Regions from separate parts of the Micromonospora sp. NPDC049301 genome, predicted to be linked through region 1. Evidence: riboswitches for the same ligand, from Rfam matches in the RefSeq annotation. Region 1 holds a riboswitch; each other region holds the start of a gene.

Region 1 (7,339 bases):
AGCCAGACCTGGACGGCCGGCCGGCCCGGCGCGCCACCCGGGATGCCCATGGCGTGCTGGTCTCGGCGGGTCAGCATCGCCACGTCGACGGTGAACTCGAACAGCCGCCAGTCGACCTGCGGCTCCGCCCGGGCGCTCTGCGCCAGCCGCGCCACCCGGGCCGGATCGGTCACCGGCCAGGCGCGCCCCGCCACGTACGCCTCGTCGTCGCTCTCCTCCGGCGGGAACGAGTGCAGCGCGTAGCGACCGTCGCGTTCGAGGTCGCGGCGCTTCGGCGAGTCGATGATGAAGCAGAAGAGGCCCTCATCGGTGATGACCGGGGAGACCGGATGGACCCGGGGCCCGCCGTCGGCGCGGACCGTGGCCAGGTAGCCGAAGCCCGGCCCGTACTGCTGGAGGAGAACGCGGATCCCGTCGGCGAGTCGGGGCTCGTCGGCGGCGAAATCGGACCAGGAAGCCATGCGGGCATTCTATCGAACAAATGTACGAGCAGCGACCTCGACGCGCTGGTCACCGGCACCGAATCCTGCCCGCGCGGCCGACGCCGCTATGGTGGTCGGATGCTGCTCTCCGACCGCGACCTGGTCTCCGAGATCAAGGCCGGCACGCTGGGCCTGGAGCCGTTCGAGCCCACCCTGGTCCAACCGTCCAGCATCGACGTACGACTCGACCGGCTGTTCCGGGTCTTCAACAACCACCTCTACACCCACATCGACCCGGCCATGCAGCAGGACGACCTCACCTCGGCCGTCGAGGTGCCCGACGGCGAGCCGTTCGTGCTGCATCCGGGGGAGTTCGTGCTCGCCTCGACGCTGGAGGTGATCTCGCTCGGCGACCAGCTCGCCGGCCGGCTGGAGGGCAAGTCGAGCCTGGGCCGGCTCGGCCTGCTCACGCACTCCACCGCCGGCTTCATCGACCCGGGCTTCTCCGGGCACGTGACGCTGGAGCTGTCCAACGTGGCGAACCTGCCGATCACCCTCTGGCCGGGCATGAAGATCGGGCAGCTCTGCATCTTCCGGCTGTCCTCGCCGGCCGAGCACCCGTACGGCTCGGTGGTGTACGGGTCGCGCTACCAGGGCCAGCGGGGGCCGACGCCGAGCCGCGCCTGGCAGCACTGGCGCACCTGGCCGACCCGCTGACGCCGTGACGACGAGGGCCCGCCGCGACGAATCGCGACGGGCCCCCTCGGTCGTCCGGGATCAGCCCGGGCGGCCGTAGCTGTGGATCGGGCCGTCGTCGACCTTCTTCATCTTGATCGGTTGACCGGCCTGCGAGGCGTGCACGACCCAGCCGCCGCCGACGTACATGCCGACGTGGTGGATGTCGCTGTAGTAGAAGACCAGGTCACCGGGGCGCAGGTCGGCCCTGCTCACGTCCTTGGTCACCCGGCTCTGCTGGGCGGCGTTGTGCGGCAGCGACACCCCGGCCTTGGCCCAGGCGGCGAGCATCAACCCCGAGCAGTCGTACGAGTTCGGGCCCTCGGCGCCCCACACGTACGGCTTGCCGATCTGCGCGCAGGCGAACTTGACCGCCACGCCGGCACCGCCGCCGGGGTAGCTGGCCGGGCAGGGCGCCGGACGCAGCGGCCCGCCGCCACCGTTGCCGTACACCTTGAGGCGCAGCTTCTGCAGCCGGTCGATCTCCTCGTTGATCTGCTTCTTCTTGGCCGCCAGCTGGGCCTCGGTGCGGGTCAGCTGGGCGACCATCTCGTCCAGGGGCGCCTTCTGCCGGGCCAGCTCGTCGCGCAGGTCGGACACCTGCCGTACGTCCTGCTGCTGGTCGTGCGCGAAGCGGTCGAGCATCTCGAGCTGCCCGACCACCTCGCTGGGCGAGCTGCTGCCCAGCACGGCGTTGACGGTGGAGACGTTCTCGCCCTTGTACGCGCGGACGGCCAGGGAGCTGACCTTGTCCATCGCGGCGTCGACCTGGCGCTCCAGCGGGGCGATCCGGGCGGCCAGCGCGTCAGCCTGCCTGCGCTTGGCGGCCAGGTCGACGCGGGTGGCGTTGTGCCGTTCGATGATCGGTTCGAGCTTGTTCCAGTCGGCGTCGATCTGGCGCTCGATCTCGGCGACGGACGGGTCGGCGTGGGCGGCCGTGGCGCTGCCCGTCAGGACGACGGCGACGCCGACCAGTGCGGCGAGGGAGGTGGTGAAGCGGGACCAGCGTGGGCGCGGCACGATCGACGTCGGGCCGGCTGACGCCGACCGCTCGGACGACGGCCGCGGGGCATGGTGAGCCACCGGGTTCCGTACTCCTTCTTCCTGACCGCCTACCGGGTTAGCTGACGGGTTCGGGCGGGAAGGTGGACGCCCTACCGCAGTGGCTGCGGATTCACCCCGGAAAACCTGGGTCCCCGGCTCGCTCGGAAGCGACTCGGCGGTGTCGGTCCGTTACCGCCCGGGTGGGCGGAGCTGCTGTCGGCCCGACGAATGACCAGAGTAGAGACGGCCGTTACCAATCCGCAACCGGGGGGGCCGTGACACTCCGTACCAATTCGCGGCGCGGCCGCCGTCGACCGATCGCAGCGACGGCCGGCAAAAGACTACGAGCATTCTCTCTGAGTAGTAATTCATTTACATACCGCTGCGCAGCGGCTAGATTGGTCATCGTCGATAGATCACGGGGGCGTGGATCTACAAGACATACCGGAGGTTGCTCTCCCGCGGTCAGACGCGCACACCGTCGACGAGGGAGGCACGGTGCAAACAGGCATGGCGGAGGTTACCCAGCTCGCCCTGTTGGGCGTGGTTGCGGTGACGGTGGTCGTCCGAGCCAGGGGGAGACGCCGCTGGACGTACCTAGCCGGCGGACTGCTCGCCGGCGCGTGGCTGGCGCTGACGGGCGGCGCGGTCTGGGCGATGTCCACATCGATGGCGGCCGACCTTCCACCGAAGGCGACGAATCCCGGCAGTCCGTGCGTGGCGGGCGCGCCGGCACGGTCCTTCGACGTCTCGCTGATCAACATCCCGATCTTCCTGAACCGCTTCGGGGACGTGGTGCCGGAAGGCCGGATGTACGTTCTCGACGAGAACATCGGGAGGGTCCGTCAGGAGTTCGCCCAGGCGGCCGATCCGTTCCACCAGGCGGATCTGATCGAGCCCCTGGTGCTCCGCGCGCACCGGGGCGACTGCGTGACGATCCGGTTCACCAACCGGCTCCACGAGGCCGCACCGTCGTTCGTCCGGGACAACTCGATCTTCCTGCTGCCCGGCGAGCAGTTGGCGGCAGCGGGCACGGTTACGCCCGAACCACGCCGGTTCGCGCCGGCGCGGACCCGGCCACACAACGACTTCAACCCTGCTGCGGCGCCCGCGGCCTCCATCCACATGGAGGGACTGGCCTACGACGTCAAGGGGTCGGACGGGACGGCGGCCGGCTCGAACCCCGACTCGACGGTGGCACCCGGAGCCAGCGGCACATACCGGTACTCCGCGACGGTGGAGGGCGAGTTCCACTTCAACGACGGCGCGGATCTCTCGTCGGTCGAGACCGGGGCCGGCAATGCGATCGGGTCCCACTCCTTCGGCGCATTCGGCGCGATCGTGGTGGAGAAGGCCGGCACCAGTTGGGTGGACGCGCGCACCGGAGCGCCACTCACCTCCGGCACCCGCGCCGTCATCAAGGACCCGGCGTCCGGCGCGCCGGACCACCGCGAACACGTGATCTTCATGCACGACGAAGTGGAAGCGGCGTCCGGCATTCTCACCCGGTTCTGTCGCGGACAGGACGGCGCCGACGACGATCGGGCCGACGGCGAGTGCGTGGACCCGACGGCCGCTGAGCTGAGCAAACTCAAGCGGGGCACGCTGCCCGGGCTCTCCGGCGGGGACGCGGACGCACTCGTTCAGGGTGAGATTCCGGTGAAGCTGGAGTGGTTCGCCTTCAACTACCGCGCCGAACCCGGGTTCAACCGGGAGGAGATCGGCTGTCCGCAGGCGAGCCGTGCCGGTCAGGGCTTCGACGCCCAGGCCTGCCACGGCGAGGAGACCGCCCTGTCGTCCTGGGCGTACGGCGACCCGGGCGGCGGCGACCTCGTCTTCGCGAACTACCGCGGTGAGCCGATGCAGATCCGGCTGCTGCACGCCGCCGAACGGGAGACCCACACCTTCCACTGGCACGTCAACCGGTGGCCCTTCGACCCGAAGGACGAGGGCGGTCTGGCCGAGGTGAGCAAGCCGAGCCACCACATGTCGGTCACCAACATCCTCGACGTGCAGGCGGTGTCCCCGGGCGCCCACTACGCGCTCATGCCCGAGGGCGGAGCGGGCTCGGCGCACGACACCAAGCCGGCGACGTTCGGTGACGTGATCTTCCACTGCCACCTCTACCCGCACTTCGCCAACGGGATGTGGGCGTTGAACCGCACCCACGACAAACTGGAGGACGGCACCCGGAAGCTGCCCGACGGCACGATCGTGCCAGCGCTGCTGCCGCTCGAGGACTTCGACTACCAGCCGGCGGTGTCCGGCATCAACCCGCCACCCGCGCCGACGGCGACCAAGCCGGGCTATCCGCACTTCGTGCCCGGGAAGTTCGGGTTCAAGGCGCCGAAGCCACCGCTCGGGGTCGCCTCCCGACAGGCCGTCGGCGTCTTCCCGCCCACCCAGCTCGAGCGGGACGCGGCCGATGCGGGTGCGCAGACACCCGGCGGGTTCTTCCAGAACCCCTGCCCGGCCACCCGTTCGGACGGCCGGCCGACGCCGGTGAAGACCTTCGACGTGGCGGCGATCCAGGTGGCGCAGTACTACAACGAGGAATTGCGCTGGAAGAACCCGCAGGCCCGGGTGTACGTCCTCCAGGACCAGAAACAGGCGGTCCTGGACGGCCGAAAACCCGAGCCGTTCGCGCCCCTGTTCAACGTCGGCGACTGCGTGGTCTACAACTTCACCAACGAACTGCCGGAGAACTTCGGCGGTAACGTGTTCGACCGCGCCCAGATCACCAACGAGGCGGGAATCCACCAGCACCTCGTCCAGTTCGACGTGCTGACCTCCGACGGTGCCGCGAACGGGTGGAACTACGACCAGGGCGCGGACCGCAATCAGACGATCACCTACCGGTCGTTCGTCCACGAGGATTTCGCCACCAGCAGCTTCCACGACCACTTCTTCCCGAACGTGCACCAGGACAACGGCCTGCTCGGCGGAGCCTCGGTGCACCCGGCGGGCTGCACGTACCACGATCCGAAGACCGGTACGACGCTCCGGGTCGGGACGGTGGTCGACATCCACTGTTCACCGGGCACCGACTACCACGGCAAGCCCATCGACGACAAGGACTACCGAAACTTCTCGGTCTTCGTCGAGGACCACGTACCGATGTTCAAGCCGGCCGATCCGAACGATCCGAACGACGACCAGTTCGTCACACCGGACGGCGTGCCCATCTATCCGCCCAAGTTCCCGTCCAGCCCCGACGACCAGGGGGTGGTCGGGCTGAGCTACCGATTGGAACCGTTCGAGGGTCGCCGGGGCGCCGACCCGTCCAGGGTCTACGACCAGCGGACGCACGGCGCGGCGTACACCACGACGTACACGGCGCACGAGGGCGACCGGGTCAAATGGCGGCTGTTCCAGCTTTCCCAGGAGGAGTCGCACGGCTTCACCGTGGACCGGTTCCCCTGGAAATCGGAACCGCGTGATCCCGAGTCGAACCTCATCCAGGCACAGCACCTGGGAGTGCTGGAGTACTTCGACATGAATCTCGACATGGGCGGGGAGTTCGGCTGGCAGGACTGGATACAGACCCGCAGATACGTCTACGGGCTGACCGGCTCGGACGACCGGTTCCTCGGGGCCTGGGGGCACCTGCGGGTGATGGACTGCGATGACCCCAAGGGCGAAGGCAACTACGAGGTCCAGCTCCTACCGGACAATCCGCAGTGCACGGGCGTCGGTGGCGGCACCAAGATCTGTGATGGATCGGTACCCGGTCCCGGCGTCAAGCAGTTCACCGTGGTCGCGTTCAACCATGACATCGTCTACAACAAGTCGGGCGACCACGATCCGAACGGCGCGATGTTCGCGCTCGAGGAGGACGTCAACGCGATCAGGTCCGGCCAGAAGCCACCGGAACCACTCGTCCTGAGAGCACATGCCGGCGACTGCATCCAGGTGACCCTCAAGAACCAGCTCGATCCGACCAAGATGCAGCAGACCTGCTTCGAGGCCACCGAGCCGGGCCAGCTGGGCTGGCGGCGGGGCAACGGCAACACGTTGCCCGGTTGCCTCGACCAGCCGCCGAAGGACGAGCACAACGTCCCCGGGTTCAAGCCGTACCCGGTCAGCTCCCGTGTCGGGCTCACGCCCACCCTGCTCGACTACTACCTGGAATCGCGGGGTTCCAACACGGGCGACGACGGGGAGCTCGTCGGTGATCTCACCGTGGGTGTCGGCGAGTCCCGAGTCTTCACCTGGTACGCCCCGCAGGACGTGACCGGGCTGGCCCTCCTGCAGGACCAGGCCGATCCGCTGCACCACGGGCACCACGGACTCTTCGGTGGCCTGGTGATCGAGCCGAAGGGCACCAGCTGGGTCAGCCCCAAGGACGGCACGCCGCTCAGGTCCGGGACTCAGGCGGTCGTCGTGGATCCCAACGGCACGGACTACCGGGAGAACATCGTGCTGCTCAACAGCGATCTGGCGTTGTTCCGCAGCAACGGCTCCGACGTGCCCGACAACGTCGACCTCGCGGTGTCTCCGAGCCGCGAGACCGACGATCCGGAGGACTCCGGGGAGGTCGCGGTGAACTACCGGAACGAGCCATGGCATCACCGGTACGCGGCCGATGCCAACCTGTCCAGGATCTTCAGCAGCTATCCGCACGGCGATCCGAGCACACCGCTCATGGAGGCCTACACCGGGGACAAGACCGTGATCTGGGTCGGCCAGGCGGTCGGAAAGCCGCGCTCGACGGGCTTCACGCTGCACGGGCACACCTGGCGGGCGGCGCCCAAGGACCCCCAGTCACAGATCAAGGCGTTCCAGGGTGAGTTCAACCCCGGCAGCGTCTACCAGGTGGTGCTCGATCCGGACGTGACCAACGGCGCTGGCGGTCCCGCCAGGGCCGCCGGTGACTACCTCTACCGCTCCAACACCCTCTCGCCGCACCTCACCGGAGGACAGTGGGGCCTCTTCCGTGTGTACGGCAGTTCTCGACCCGGGCTGATCCAGCTTCCGGACCATCCCGTCGGCTGACTCGTCACGTGGGTGGGCGGCACTGCCGCCCACCCACGGGAAGGACGGACCCATGACAGCGCCCTCGAAGTGGCGGCTCGTCGAGCCGGCACCGACCCGGAACCGTCCGAAAGGACGGTCGACCACCTCGCGGACGAGGAAGG
Region 2 (7,339 bases), on a different contig from region 1:
GGCCCAGACCGACGTTGCTGGTCAGGTGCACGACGCGGACGCCCTCGCGGCCGGCGGCGTACGAGCGCAGCATCGCGCCGCAGCCGTCCGGGGACGCGTCGTCGACGGCGATCAGCTCAACCGCGTCCGACTCTCCGGCCGGGATGTCCGCCCGGATCGACTCGAGGCACTGGTAGAGGTACGCCTCGACGCCGTACACGGGCACGACGATGCTGAGCAGCGGTGCGTGCGTCGGCTCATTGACCACGCCGCCACCTTCGACGACCCGGGTGGCCAGCCGCGGAATCCCACATGGCTGCCGGTGGTGGGGTTTTTGAACAGCGGGCCAGGTTCAGGTTAACGAAAGGCCCGACCGGGACTTTCGGATCGTGGGGGTGCCGGAGAGCCGCGACTGGATCCTGGGCGTGATGGCCACCGTCCAGGACGGCGTCTGCACGAGCGGTCCGGCCCGTCCGCTTCGCGTTCGTCACCCATGAGACACGTCCGGTTCACCCGGTAGTGACCCGGTAGTGTGCCCCGGGTGCGGCCCGCCGGGCCGTCGTGGGCGTCGCGGCCCACGCCGCGTCGAGGAGGAGACGTACGTGCTGGTGACCCTGTGGAGCCCCGGGATCCCGGCATGACGAGCACCCCCGCCGCGTCGGTCGTCCGGCCCGCGAGCGCCCCGGCACGGCTGCCCTCACTGACCGGCCTGCGCTGGATCGCCGCGTTGCTGGTCTTCGGCTTCCACGCCGCCACCATGCGGATCATCGCCGAACCCGACTACAAGGCGTTGATCGACTCGACGTTCGCCCTCGGCCTGTCCGGGGTGCAGTTCTTCTTCGTCCTCAGTGGATTCGTACTGGTCTGGTCGGCCCGCCCCGGCGACTCCCGGCGGACCTTCTGGCGCCGTCGGATCGCCAAGATCTATCCGAACCACCTGGTGCTGTGGGCGGCGGCGTTGCTGGTGGCCTGGTGGTTCGCCGACCCGGTGCTGCCGGCCGCCGCGCTGGAGAACGTGCTGCTCCTGCAGGCCTGGGATCCCCGGCCGGGCTGGTTCTACAGCATCAACACGGTGAGCTGGTCGCTGTCCTGCGAGTTCTTCTTCTACCTCTGCCTGCCGCTGGCACTGCCGCTGCTGCGGCGGGCCCGGCCGGCGCTGCTCTGGACGCTGGTCGTCGCCCTGCCGCTGCTGATCCTCGCGCTCTGGCCGGCCCAGCACCTGGTGCCGGAGGCCAGCCGCTGGTGGTTCACCCAGATCTTTCCGCCGGTGCGGTCGCTGGAGTTCTGGTTGGGCGCGGTGGCGGCCGAGTTGATGTTGCGGGGCCGGTGGCGTGGCCCCGGGCTCACCGCGGCCAGCGTCATCTTCGTGGCCACCTGGATCGCCGCCGCACAGTGGATCCGCGCCGAGCTGTGGACGACCCTGCTCGCGGTGGCGTACCTGCTGGTGATCACCGCTGCGGCGGACGCTGACGTGCGGGGCCGGCCCTCGCCGTGGCGATCCCGCCCGTTGGTCTGGCTCGGTGAGGTCTCGTTCGCCTTCTACCTGGTGCACGTGCTGGTGATGACGACGGTCCTTCGCTGGACCGGCGACTGGGGGACCGGTTTCGGCGGCTGGCGCGGGCCGGCGGTGGTTGTCGGCTTCCTGCTGGTCAACCTGGTCCTCGCCGGGCTGCTGCACCGGTTCGTCGAGACCCCGATGATGCGCCGGCTCGCTCCACGCCGCCCGACCCGGCCGGCGATCATCCCCCGACAGCGCACCGGCGACGCCGAGGCCCGCGGCGGTGCGGCCCGCGGCGGTGCGGCCCACAGCGTCGAGGCCCGCGGCGTCGAATCGGGCGGCGTCGGGGCGCGCAGGGCCGGCCAGGTCGGCGAGCGATCGACGTACGCCGACTCGCGCTGACACCGTCCACCCTGGTCAGCGGCGTCGACGCGGTCGGCGCGGCGCGGGTCGACACGCCCGGCTGCGATGCGGTCGGTCGATCTCGGCGGTAGCGTGGGACCGTGCTTCCGGTCGCGCTCACCTGTCCGCTGTGGTGGGTGGCGCGCTGGGCGACACGAGTGCTGACCAGTCTCGCCGTCGTCGCCGCCCTGGCGCTCGGCGCCGGCCAGGCCCCGGCCTCGGCCGCCTGGCCGGAGGCACCGGCCGCCGCGCCGGCGGCGTACACCCCCGGGCCGCTCGCGTCGTCGTATCGGTCCGCCTCCGCGGACGCTGCCGAGCGGGCGACCGCCGAGAGCCCCGCCGCGCAATGGTCGGCCGACCCGCGGGCGGTCCCGCCGGGCGGGCTGAGCGTCCCCGCCGCTCCGACCGATGCGACCCCGGTGCGCGACGCCGGATCAGACCCGCTGCCCCGCACCGACGGCCGCGCCAGCCAGGCTCCCCGGGCCCCACCCGGGCGCTGAGCCCACCGGGACGAGCGTCCCGCCCACCCGCGCCTGTCGACCCGTCAGCTCCCCGCACCGCCGACCCGTGGCCCCGCCGCGACCGTCGGCCCCCATCGCACAGCTCTCTTCCCGAGGTGCCGACCATGGAGACCGTCGTCTTCTACCAGTTCCTGACCGAAGTGCCCCAGGCCGCCGCCATCTGGTCGGCTCTGTTCCTGCTGGCGCTGACCGTGCTCGCCGTGCTGGTCGCCCGCCCGGAGCGGGACCAGGCGGCGGTCGACCCGATCCCGGCGGCGCCCACCGCCCGGGAGGCGGCCAGAGCCGACGCCGCCGACCTGCGCCGGTACGCCGAGGAGGTGGCCGTCGCCGCGGCGGGCGCCGCGCAGACCGCCCGCCGACGGCGCGCCGACTGGTTGGTTGCTCAGGAGCAGGTGGAGCAGGCGTGGGCCCGGTACGACGAGGCGGACACCGCCGCCCGTCGGTTCGCCGGCGCCGGGGCGCTGCCCACCCCGCGTACCCCACGCACCCCCGCCGAGTACGCCGGCCGGGAGCGCTACCTGCACCGCACGGCGATGGCGGCGCACTGGCGCGGCGAGCTGTCCATGCGGCAGCTCGGCGAGGTGTTCGCGCATCGGCACGGCTGGGATCCCCGGCGGCACCCGGTCGAGCAGGAGGTGCTGCTCAGTCGGGCGGTCCGGGACGCGCGGCTGGCCGACTACCGGGCTGCCGCCGGTTTGGAGCGCTCGGCCTGGCGCGACGCGGAACTGTCCGCCGAGTCGGCCCGTGCCCTCGCGGCAGAGGCGTACGCGGCGGCGGCCCGGCTGCGGCCGAACCCGGTGCCGGCTCCCCGTGCGGTGACGGCGACGTCCCGTCCGGCGACCGCGACGCGGTGGAGTCCGGCCCGGGTGGGTTGACTTGGGTGAGCCCCGTCACATCTGCCGGAAATCGGGCGCTCGGCGCGATCGGCCGAATTTTTCCCACGAATGCGGTGCTTTTGTCGACGGCCTGTCCGGTTGTCGCCCGCCAGTGCCGCCGTAACCGGTTGTCCCATCGAGTCACGTCAGTGGCAATACGCGCAGAAATTGCCGCGCGATTTCAGGTTTACGCAGGTGAACCTGGCTTGGCAGGGCTTGAACCGACCAGTAGTGTCGTCCCGTCTGGTGCGGTAATCGATCGCAAGAGGCGACGCCGCGCCGACCCGCTCAATCGTGATCAACGAACCGGGGACCCATCAGTAAGTCCGGGGTGAATCCGCGAGCCACGGCCCGCGGTAGGGCGATCTTCCCGCCCGAATCCGTCAGCTAACCCGGTAGGCGGCGTCGGAAGGAGTTCCATCCTCGTGCAGCACCTCTCCACCCCTCGGTTGTTCCTTCGCCTCCACGGCGCCGCGGTGCCCCCGCTCATCCGTCGGGTGAGCTGACCCCCCGGGTCACCGCCTCTCCCGCCCGGCCACGCCGGGCAGCCCCCTGAGCGGTTCACCATTCGCGGACCACGGTCCGCGCGCTGGCGCCTGCCCGGATAACGGTCCGGCCCGGTGTGCCGCTCTCCCCCCCCATCCGTGGAGAACCCCATGAAGCACACCCTGAAGCGTCAGCTCCGTCGTCTCGCCACCGAGCGCCCTTACCAGATCGTCGCCGCCTCCGCCGCGGCCCTCGCGCTCGCGACCACCACCGGCGCCCTGATCGCCGGCGCTGACGAGGCCCCGGCCAGTCAGCACACCGCGACCACGGTCGCCGAGATGCGCAGCGACACCGTCGCATCGCGCGGCGAGGCCCGCGTCGTGCCCCCCTCGGCCAGCGCCTCGCCGAGCACCGCCGCCCCGACGGCCAGTGCCGCGTCGCCCGCCGCCAAGGCGAGCAGCAACCCCGATCTCACCCGTAAGCCGGCACCGCCGAAGCCGCCCGCGACCAAGGTGCTCGACTACGACTACCAGGCGCAGAACACGTACTTCAACTGTGGACCGGCAGCCACCCGCAACGCGCTCAGCGCCACCGGCATCGACCGCACCCAGGACGAGCTGGGCGTCGAGCTGGGCACCACCGAGATGGGCACCAACTCGGCCCTGGACACCACCCGGGTGCTCAACGCCGAGGTGAAGGGCTCCCCGTACCGGACCCGGATGTTCGCCGGCACGCCCAGCCCGGCCCAGATGGACCGGCTCCAGGCCGACGTGGTCGCGGCGATCACCGCCGGCCGCGGGGTGGTGGCCAACGTCGTCGGCGACGCCACCGACACCGATGGTGGCTGGCACTCCTACGGCGGCGGGCACTACATCGCCGTGGTGGGCTACAAGGACAACGGCCGGACCGTGCGGATCGCCGACTCGGCGAACGCCGCCGACCCGGCGTACTGGATCACCACGATCGACCTGGCGAACTGGATCGCCACTCGGGGCTACTCCGCCTGACCCGGGCGCAGCCCGCCGCGGGCGCCGTTCCCCACGAGGGGCCGGCGCCCGCGGCGTTTTCGTGCGGTCAGTAGCCGATGAAGCCGTACAGCGCGAGGTGGTTCGACTTCGTCCCGCTGACCGTGTGGTCGATGCTGGACGGTTGCACGCTGCCCGTTCCCGGTCCAGGTCGCGCACTCTACAGTGGACCTTCCTGCGTCGGGCGTGGCGTGGATGACGACTCTCGTACCGGGCCGTGAACCGTGGGAGACTGCGGCCGTGGTGGATGAATCGGGTGGTCACGCCGGTCGTAGGCCGGTCTTGCTGCTGCTGCACGGCATGGGGGCGACCGGCGACGTGTGGTTGCCCTGGGCGCCGCACCTTGAGCAGCGCTGGCCCGGGCGGTGGCTGGCACCGGATCTCGCCGGCCACGGTTGGGCGCCGCCGCTGCCGTCGTACTCCTTTGCGGGCTTCGCCCAGCGGATCGCGCAGGCCCTCGCCCCCGACGACCGGCTCGTCGTGCTCGGGCACTCGCTGGGTGGGGTGGTCGGCCTGGCGCTGGCCGCCCGCGACGCCGGGATCCCGGTGGACGCGGTGGTCGGGCTGGGCATCAAGGCGCTCTGGTCACCCGCGGAGCTGACCCGTGCCGCCGAGGTCGCCGCCCGCCCGGTGAGCTGGTTCGCCAGCCGCACCGAGGCGGCTCGTCGCTACCTGCGCGTCTCCGGACTGGCCGGCCTGGTTCCACCCGACCACGCGGTCGTGGACGCCGGGCTGCGCCAGGTCGACGGCCGGTGGCGCCTCGCCATGGACCCCACCGCCTTCGCCGTCGGCGAGCCCGACCTGGCCGCGCTGTTGGCGGCGACCGACGTGCCGGTGGTGCTGGCGCGCGGGGAAAACGACCCGATGGTCACCGACGAGCAGCTCAAGGAGTACGGCGTACCGGTCGCCACGCTGCCCGGTCTCGGGCACAACGCGCACGTGGAGGACCCGGCGGCGGTGCTGGCGCTGCTCGACCCGTACCGCTAGACCGGCGTGGGTGCGGCGAGCGCCTGCGTCGGCGCCAGCTCCCGGCGGGCGGCGGTCAGGAACGCGTCGGCGTACGACTCGGCCGGGAAGTCACCCAGGTAGTGACGCCGGGTGGCCCAGCGCGACTCGGCCAGCGGGTCGGTGTCCAGCAGCCCGGTCAGCACCTCGTCGACGTTCGACATGTCGCGGCGCAGCACGTAGCCCGCCCCGGCCAGGGGGAAGTGCTCCACGAACCGCACGCCCTCGTCGCCCATGTCGGTGACCGCGTACGGCTTGCCGGAGTAGAGGTAGTCCGAGATCACTCCGGACACGTCGGAGACCAGCGCGTCGGACCGGTTGACGCACTCGGTCAGGCTCAGCTCCCGGGCCGCCGCGCCGGTGACGTGCTGCCGGCCGGTGCGGGCCCGGTCGGCGACCAGCAGCTCGGTCAACCGGCCCAGCTGCCGGGCCGAGGCCGGGTTCTGCGCGGTGTACGGGTGGGCGCGCAGGATCACCGTCGCGCCGCGCTCCAGCAGCCGCCGCAGCAGCTCCTCGGCGACCGGCAGCGAGCAGTAGTCGGCGTCGGCGTGGTGACCGGTCCAGGTCGGGGTGTAGAGCACGGTCGGGTACGCCAGGCCGCGTACCGGCTCCGGGCGCACCTCGATCGACTCGACCTGCGGCCGGCCCACCACCACGAACTTCTCCGCCGGGATCTGCACCCCGGCTCGGGCGTACCGGTCGATCGCCGCCGGGCCGGCCACGAAGATCCGGTCGAAGATCCCGGACACCGGGTTGGCGCTGGGCGCCTTGTCGCTGTCGCCGTGGTGCAGCTGCACGTGGGTGAGCTGGGTGAACCGGATGCAGTGGCTGTTCTTCGCACCGTGGTTGACGTAGAACGCCGCTCGCAGGCTCGGCACCAGCGCCTCGTCCAACGCCCGCAGCGTGGGGCAGTAGACCACCGGTGCGCTGGTGGCGGCGGCGATCGGCGCCAGGAACTCCGGCTCCCGCAGCACGACCATGAACGGCCGGCCGATCCGCTCCAGGTACGGCAGCCACATGGTGACCTGGTACTCCGAGCCGGGCGGCGCGGAGAAGTAGAGCAGGAACTCCGGCTGGTGCCGGCGCAGCGCCCGGGCGACCGCCCCGCCGCCGGCACCCGGCCGGAACCGGCGCCGGGCCAGGTCCAGAGCGACCACCCCGGCCCCGACGCCGACCAGCAGGCTGGCGACCAGCGCCACGGCGGCGGGCAGGGCCAGCGCGGCGGCCACGGTCACCGCGGCGAGCAGCCCGAGCAGGGCGGTGCCGAGCTGGTCGGCGATCAGCGGCGTCCAGGACCGCACCGGCAGGTTGGCCACCCGGATCTCCAGGTTGCCGGCGGTCCGCAGCGGCCCCACCAGCAGCACCAGCCCCAGCAGGACCAGCGCGGTGGCGACCAGCGCCGGGTCGAGCCCGTCGTCCAGCCGCCGGGAGTAGCCGACCAGCACGGCGGCGGCGATCAGCGCCGTCTCGGCGACGAGGTCAGCGCCGGGCCGGATCCGCTGCTCGGCGGCCGCCGCGGCCAGCGCGGCGACGGCCAGCGCCAGCCCC
Region 3 (7,339 bases), 480 kb from region 1:
CGCCCCCGGTCGGGGCGAAGTCGGCGAACGCCCGCCACTGGCCGGGCCCGGCCAGCGGGGTGGCGACCCGCCAGGTGCCGTCCGGTGCCAGGTCGGGGTGCACGTGCCGGAAACCGGAGAGGTCCCGCCGGGCGACGATGAGGTGCATCCGCTTGTCGTGCGCCACGTCGAACCGGGTCACCGGCCGCCCGTCGGGGCCGCCGATCCGGAAGGCGAACTCGCCGGCCGGGGCGGCGACCGGTTCGAGGGTGTAGCCGCGGTCGGAGACGAGCAGGCCGCCGGGGAGCCGGTCGGCGTCCTCGTCGTGCGCTCCGTGGCCCACCGGACCCGACTGGTGGGCGGCGCCGCCGTCGTGCGAGCTCTCCGCGACCGGGGCGGCGGGACCGGCCACCTGGCCGATCCCGTACGCCGCGCCGAAGACCGCCGCGAGGCCGAGGGCGAATCCGCCCAGTCTGGTCACCGTGTTCACGCCGAGCCTTTCGATCAGGCGTCGACGAGGTCGTAGCCGGCCTCGTCGACGGCGGCCCGGACGACCGCCACGTCCAGCGGCTGGTCGCTGCTGACCGTGACCTGGCCGGTGGACAGGTCGACCTGCACGTCACGTACACCCGCGATGGCGCCGACCTCGGCGCTGACCGAGCTGACGCAGTGCCCGCAGGTCATGCCCTGCACCTGGTACGTCGTGTTGACCATCGAACCGTCTCCCTTCGTGACCTCCGAGCCTATACCCCCCAGGGGTAAATCGGAGGCGGACCTCTGCCCTTGTCCTGTACGGGTACCCGGTGGGGGTATCCGACAGGAAGGGACGTTACCATACCCCCTAGGGGTACGCTATCCTGGTCGGCATGACCGCACCCACTCCGATCCGCGGATACACCGCCAGCAAGGATCAGCTGCTCGCGCGGCTCCGCCGCGTGGAGGGGCAGGTCCGGGGCATCGAGAAGATGGTCGACGAGGACCGCTACTGCATCGACGTGCTGACCCAAATCTCGGCGATCCAGGCCGCGCTGGACAAGGTCGCGCTGGGGCTGCTCGACGGGCACGCCCGGCACTGCATGCACGAGGGCGCGGCCGAGGGCCGGGCCGACGAGATGGCCACCGAGATGATGGCGGCGGTCGGCCGGCTGATGAAGCGCGGCTGAGACCCTCGCCCGGCCCGACCGGGCGGGCCGTCAGTCGGCCTCCGGACCGAGGCGCACCCCGCGCAGCAGTTGGGCGTTGAGCGCCACCACGATGGTGGACGCGGACATCAGCACCGCGGCCAGGGCCGGGCTCAACGCCACCCCGGCCCACGCCAGCACCCCGGCCGCCAGCGGCAGCGCCACCACGTTGTAGCCCGCCGCCCAGGCCAGGTTCTGCCGCATCTTCCGGTACGACGCCCGGGAGAGCCGGACCACGGCGCCGACCCCGCGCGGGTCCGAGGACGCCAGCACCACCCCGGCGGACTCGATCGCCACATCGGTGCCCGCGCCGATCGCGATGCCGACGTCGGCGCGCGCCAACGCCGGCGCGTCGTTCACCCCGTCACCGACCATCGCCACGGTCAACCCCCGCCGCTGAAGCTCGGCCACCCGGCTGTCCTTCTCCGCCGGCAGCACCTCGGCGAAGACCTCGTCGACGCCCTGCCGGAAGCCGAGTTCGGCGGCGACCGCCTCGGCCACCGGGCGGGCGTCACCGGTGATCATGGCGATGGTGCGGACGCCCTCGGCGCGCAGCTCGACGATGGCCTCCCGGGCCTCCGGACGCACCTCGTCGGTCAGTGCGAACGCGCCGAGCACGGTGTCCGGCAGCCGCACCAGGTGCAGCACCGCGGCGCCCCGAGCCGACCACCGCCCGATCGCCGCCTCCAGCTCGCCCGGCAGCGACAGGCTCAGCTCCCGCAGCAGCGCCGGGCCGCCCACCGCGTACGGCGTACCGTCGACGGTGGCCTGCACGCCGCGGCCCGGCAGCGACCGGAACCCGGCGGCCGGGGCCGGGCCGGTGCTCCCGGCTGCCGCCACGATCGCCCGAGCCAGCGGATGCTCGCTGTCCGACTCCACGCCGGCCGCGATCCGCAGCACCTCGTCCCGCCCGACGCCGGACGCCGTCACCAGGTCGGTGACCGCGTGCTCGCCCCGGGTCAGGGTGCCGGTCTTGTCGAACAGCACCGCGTCGACGGTCCGCATCCGCTCCAGCGCCAACCGGTCCTTGACCAGGATCCCGGATCGCGCGGCCAGCGCGGTGGAGAGCGCGACGACCAGCGGAATGGCCAGTCCGAGCGCGTGCGGGCAGGCGATCACCAGGACGGTGACCGCGCGGACCACCGCCTCGTCGGGCTGGCCGACCACGGTCCAGACCAGCACGGTCAGCACGGCCGTGCCGGCGGCCAGGTAGAACAGCGCTGCGGCGAACCGGTCCGCCAGCAGCTGGGCCCGCCCGCCGGAGCGCTGCGCCTGCGCGACCATCCGTTGGATGCCGGCGAGCGCGGTCTGCTCACCCAGCGCCTCGACGCGGACGCGGATCGCCGAGTCGGTGGCGACCGTGCCGGCCACCACCCGCTCCCCTGTCGAGCGGGCGACCGGGCGCGACTCCCCCGTGATCATCGACTCGTCCAGCTCGGCCCCACCGTCGACGATCCGGCCGTCCGCCGGAACCCGGCCACCCGGTCGGACCAGCACCGTGTCGCCGACCCGCAGCTCGGCCACCGGCACCGACTCGACACCCCCGTCCGCCGCCACCCGCTCCGCATCGTCGGGCAGCAACGCGGCCAGCGCCGCGAGCGCACCCCGGGCCTGACCGATGGCCTTCATCTCCTGCCAGTGCCCCAGCAGCATGATGGTGACCAGCGCGGCCAGCTCCCACCAGAAGTCCAGGTCGAAGGCGCCCACGCTGGCGGCCAGTGACGCCGCGTACGCGACGGTGATGGCCATCGCGACCAGCAGCATCATGCCCGGCGCCCGGTCGCGGACCTCGCGGACCGCACCGACCAGGAACGGCCAGCCGCCCCACCAGAACACCACCGAGCCGAGCACCGGCCCGACCCAGGATCGACCCGGGACGTCCGGCCCGGGGCCGAGCCGGTCCAGCACCAGGTGGCTGGTCAGCACCACCGGCACGGTGAGCACCAGGCAGACCCAGAACCGGCGACGGAACATCGCCGGGTCGTGCCCGGCGTGCTTGTCGTGCCCGCCGCGCTGCCCAGACCCGCCGTCGGCGTGTCGCTGATGGCCGTCGGGCCCGGCGTGTCGCTGGTCGCCGCCGGCGCGGTCGGGGTCGTGCGGTGACGGTGCGGGCATGACTCCAACATGCCGGTCCGGAAACGCCCACACGGGCGGTTCGACCACCCGACACTCCGTCACGACCTGCATCCCCCGGTCGGGCTGGTTAGCATTTCCGACGATGGCCCTCCGGATCCCGCTGCGCAGCCGGGCAGAGGTGCCGCCACGCCGTGGCGTCGCCTCCCGCCGCACGGGCTGGTCTCTCACCGTCCGTGATCACGCAGTCGCCATCCAGCGATCCGGCACGCTCGTCGCCGCATTCCCGCGGCGGCGGTGAACCGACAGGCCCGCCGGCACGTACCTCGCACCGGATCGTTGGGAGTCTCGCATTGGGTTCCGACCACAGCCGTTCCGCTCCGTCCGCCCCGCCCCGGGTGCGACGGATCCTCATCGCGACCGTGGTGCCTCTCTTCGTCGTGACCGTGCTCGCCGCGGTGGTGCTCTGGCCGCGTGACGGGTCACCGCAGACCGACGGCGGCGCGAACGTGCCGCGCCACCACGGCACGGTGACCCGGGTGGTGACCGAGCCGTGCCCACCGGCGGCGCCGAGCCCCGAGGGCACACCGAGCGCCGGGGACGGGCCGTGCGGCACGGTGGACGTCCGAATGAACGACGGGCCGGCCTCCGGCCAGCAGGTCCAGACGCCGGTGCCCGCCGGCCCCGGTGCACCCCGCGTCGAGGTCGGCGACGAGGTCATCCTGGTCCAGCTGACCGATCCGACCGATCCCGCCGCCAGCAGCTGGAACATCGCCGAACACCAGCGCGCCGCACCGCTGCTGTGGCTGGCGGTGATCTTCGCGGCCGCGATCGTCGCGTTCGGCCGTTGGCGGGGCCTGGCCGCCCTGGCCGGGTTGGCCGCCAGCTTCGCCATCCTGCTCACCTTCGTGCTGCCCGGCATCGGGGCGGGCCGGTCCCCGCTGCTGGTGGCGGTGGTCGGCGCCGCGCTGATCATGTTCGTGGTGCTCTACCTGACGCACGGGGTCACCGCGCAGACCTCGGTGGCGGTGCTCGGCACCCTCGGCAGCCTGGTGCTCACCGGCGTGCTCGCCACCATCGCCACCGCCGCCACCCACCTCACGGGCTTCGGCAGCGAGGACGCCACCACCCTGTCGATGTTCCAGGCCGACGTGGACCTGCACGGCCTGCTGCTCGCCGGGATCATCATCGGCTCGCTCGGTGTGCTCGACGACGTGACGGTCACCCAGGCGGCCACCGTGACCGAGCTGGCCAACGCCAACCCCGGGCTGAGCCGGCTGCAGCTCTACCGGGCGGCGACCCGGGTCGGCCGGGCGCACATCGCCTCCACCGTCAACACCATCGTGCTGGCGTACGCGGGCGCCTCGTTGCCGCTGCTGCTCCTGCTCACCGCCGACTCGCGGCCGATCGGGCAGATCCTGACCAGCGAGTTCCTCGCGCAGGAGATCGTCCGCAGCGCGGTGGCGACGCTCGGTCTGATCGCCGCCGTACCGCTGACCACCGGGCTGGCCGCGATGGTGACCGCAGCCGGCCGGCAGGGCCCCGCGCACGCCGAGGACGCGCCCGCCCCGCGACCCCAGCCCGACCGGGCCGAGGCACTGGCCGCCCTGATTTCCCCGCGCACGGATCGACACGACCCCACATCGCCCGACCCGGCGCGGACCACCCCCTCGTCCACCGCCACCGACCGGTGGCCAGAGCCGAACAGGAGCACGGATACGGCATGGTGACACTCCTCAGCGTGACCAGGTGGGGCGTCCGCCCTGAGAACCACGTCACTGGTCACTCAGCGCCATGGCGAAATGACACTTTTAGTCGGCATCCGGGCGTAGCTCAGCCGGTGGACTCTCGGGTAACCTCGCTGCCGGTTACCGCCGAAGGCGCGAAGCAGCGTCTGCGGTACCACCGCCCAATCGCCAACCGGCGAGCCGGGAACCCAGGTACGTGGGGTGAATCCGCGACAGCGGTAGGGGCCACTTCCGCCCCGAACCCGTCAGCTAACCCGGTCGGCGGTCGACGGAAGGGAACATTGTGACGGCACCCCTACGCCGCTGGTTGACACCCGTGGTGGCCGTGATCGCCGCACTGACCGTGCTCGCCGGACCCCTCCCGGCACAGGCCGCCCCGACGACCCCCACACCGTCCGGGCACGAGGAGGACGGCGAGCCCAAGCTGCTCAACGACGTCATCGAGAAGACCAACCGCGACTACTCCGCCGCCAAGTCCAGGCTGGACAAGTCCAAGAAGAAGCAGCTGCAGCTGGCGCTGGAGGTCGACCGGGCCAAGGCCGACCTGGACGCACTCGCCCCACAGGTCGGGCAGATCGCCGCCCAGTCGTACCGCACCGGCCGGATCGGCCCGATGGCGATGCTGCTGGAGAGTGACGCCCCCGACTCGTTCGTCCAGCGCGCCGCCGCGCTCGACGAGATGAACATGGTCAACGAGAAGAAGCTCGCCGAGGTCAACGCGGTGAAGGCTCGCGCCGAGCAGGCCAAGCTTGCCCTCGACGCGGAGGTCCGCGAGCAGCAGAAGCAGACCGCCCTGATGGCGAAGGAGAAGCGCGACGCGGACAAGGCGCTCGCGCTGGTCGGTGGGAAGGGCTTCACCGGTGGGCTGGTGTCGGCCACCTCGCCGGTCGCCCGGCTCGGCCCCGGACGGACCGCCGACGGTGACTGGAAGTCCGAGTCGTGCAGTGAGGATGACCCGACCACCTCGGGCTGCGTCACCCCGCGCACCCTGCACGCGTACAAGGAGGTCAAGCGAGCCGGCTTCAACCGGTTCGTCGGCTGCTACCGCTCCGGCGGCCCGTGGGAGCACCCGAAGGGCCGCGCCTGTGACTGGTCGTTGCAGAAGAGCGGCTTCAGCCCGTGGCACAACGAGGACACCCGGACGTACGGCAACAACGTCGCCGCGTTCCTCATCCGCAACGCCGACCGGCTCGGCATCTACTACGTGATCTGGAACCGGCAGATCTGGTTCCCGGCGACCGGCTGGAAGTCGTACAGCGGGCCGTCGAACCACACCGACCACGTGCACATGTCGCTGCTCTGACCTGCGTGCTCCGCGTCGAGGGCCGTTCCGCGTCAGGCGGGACGGCCCTCGCCGTGTGTCAGGTGGCGGGCGCGACCGGGATGCTGGCGCCGGCCGCGCCGGCGACCGTCGCGGCCGGCACGGCGGCCACCGGACGCACGGCTCCGGCGGCGAGCCGGTACGACACCCCCACCACCGCGCACCGCCCCTGCGCCACCGCAGCGGCCAGCACGGGAGACTGTCCGAGCAGCGTCTCGACGGTCTGTGCGATGTGGATGTCGACGATGCCGTCGATGTCGTCGACCCCCTCGGCCTCGGCACGGCGCAGGCTCGGCAGCACGGCGTCGACGACGGCGCGGAGGTGCCCCAGGGGCTGGGCGCCGGTGGTGACCGCCTCGCGGGTCGCCTGCACCGCGCCGCACGAGTCGTGACCGAGCACCACCACCAGCGGGGTGCCCAGCACGGTCACCGCGTACTCCACGCTGCCCAGCACCTCGGGGCCTGCGGTGTGCCCGGCGGTGCGGACCACGAACAGGTCACCCAGCCCACGGTCGAAGATGATCTCAGCGGCCAACCGGGAGTCGGAGCAGCCGACGATCACCGCGAACGGGTGCTGCCCGTCCGCCACCGCGGCCCGGTGCCCGGCATCCTGGTTGGGGTGGCGCGGGGCGCCGCTGACGAAGCGGCGGTTGCCGGCAGCCAGTTCGGCGTACGCCTGGGCCGGATCGGCCGGCACCGGGTCCGTGGTCCGCTGCGGACCCGGCTGCCCGCCGGGTGTACCGGGATTGCTCATCCCGCACCTCGTCTCCACGCTTTTGACCTGCTCAACCGGCTCTTCACGGGGGCCGGCGACGAGCGCTGGCTCGGGCTCCACGGTCACACGCACCACAAGATGCGTCAAGATATGCGTGATATAGATTTCATACGTTGGCCCCGGGCGGTCATCGGGCGGAGCCCCGAGGGCAGGGTCGACAACGGGAGAGGCGGTCCCACGATGGCGAGCACGGCGACGGCGGCTGGCGGTACCGGCGGCCGGAACTGGACGTTCCTCACCAACCACGGGCATGTCCTGCTGG

Evidence for each region. Region 1 has a riboswitch for cyclic di-AMP ahead of AB0K07_RS01410 (NlpC/P60 family protein). Riboswitches for the same ligand answer to the same signal wherever they lie in the genome.
Region 2: another riboswitch for cyclic di-AMP. It lies ahead of AB0K07_RS08765 (C39 family peptidase); the one in region 1 lies ahead of AB0K07_RS01410 (NlpC/P60 family protein).
Region 3: another riboswitch for cyclic di-AMP. It lies ahead of AB0K07_RS03680 (hypothetical protein); the one in region 1 lies ahead of AB0K07_RS01410 (NlpC/P60 family protein).

The regions. Positions count from the first base shown of each region.
Region 1 is NZ_JBFAQO010000001.1:293,173-300,511, reverse strand. Features, by position in the region: gene AB0K07_RS01420 (pyridoxamine 5'-phosphate oxidase family protein) at 1-461, opposite strand, end outside; gene dcd (dCTP deaminase) at 561-1,139, shown strand; gene AB0K07_RS01410 (NlpC/P60 family protein) at 1,200-2,177, opposite strand; cyclic di-AMP (ydaO/yuaA leader) riboswitch at 2,253-2,389, opposite strand; gene AB0K07_RS01405 (hypothetical protein) at 2,712-7,196, shown strand.
Region 2 is NZ_JBFAQO010000002.1:556,682-564,020, forward strand. Features, by position in the region: gene AB0K07_RS08745 (glycosyltransferase) at 1-247, opposite strand, end outside; gene AB0K07_RS08750 (acyltransferase) at 617-1,879, shown strand; gene AB0K07_RS08755 (hypothetical protein) at 1,981-2,379, shown strand; gene AB0K07_RS08760 (hypothetical protein) at 2,505-3,275, shown strand; cyclic di-AMP (ydaO/yuaA leader) riboswitch at 3,551-3,692, shown strand; gene AB0K07_RS08765 (C39 family peptidase) at 3,932-4,768, shown strand; gene AB0K07_RS08770 (alpha/beta fold hydrolase) at 5,027-5,773, shown strand; gene AB0K07_RS08775 (CDP-glycerol glycerophosphotransferase family protein) at 5,770-7,339, opposite strand, start outside.
Region 3 is NZ_JBFAQO010000001.1:772,888-780,226, reverse strand. Features, by position in the region: gene AB0K07_RS03705 (hypothetical protein) at 1-469, opposite strand, end outside; gene AB0K07_RS03700 (copper ion binding protein) at 484-693, opposite strand; gene AB0K07_RS03695 (metal-sensitive transcriptional regulator) at 846-1,142, shown strand; gene AB0K07_RS03690 (heavy metal translocating P-type ATPase) at 1,173-3,134, opposite strand; gene AB0K07_RS03685 (YibE/F family protein) at 3,587-4,963, shown strand; cyclic di-AMP (ydaO/yuaA leader) riboswitch at 5,130-5,260, shown strand; gene AB0K07_RS03680 (hypothetical protein) at 5,265-6,284, shown strand; gene AB0K07_RS03675 (carbonic anhydrase) at 6,343-7,056, opposite strand; gene AB0K07_RS03670 (helix-turn-helix domain-containing protein) at 7,258-7,339, shown strand, end outside.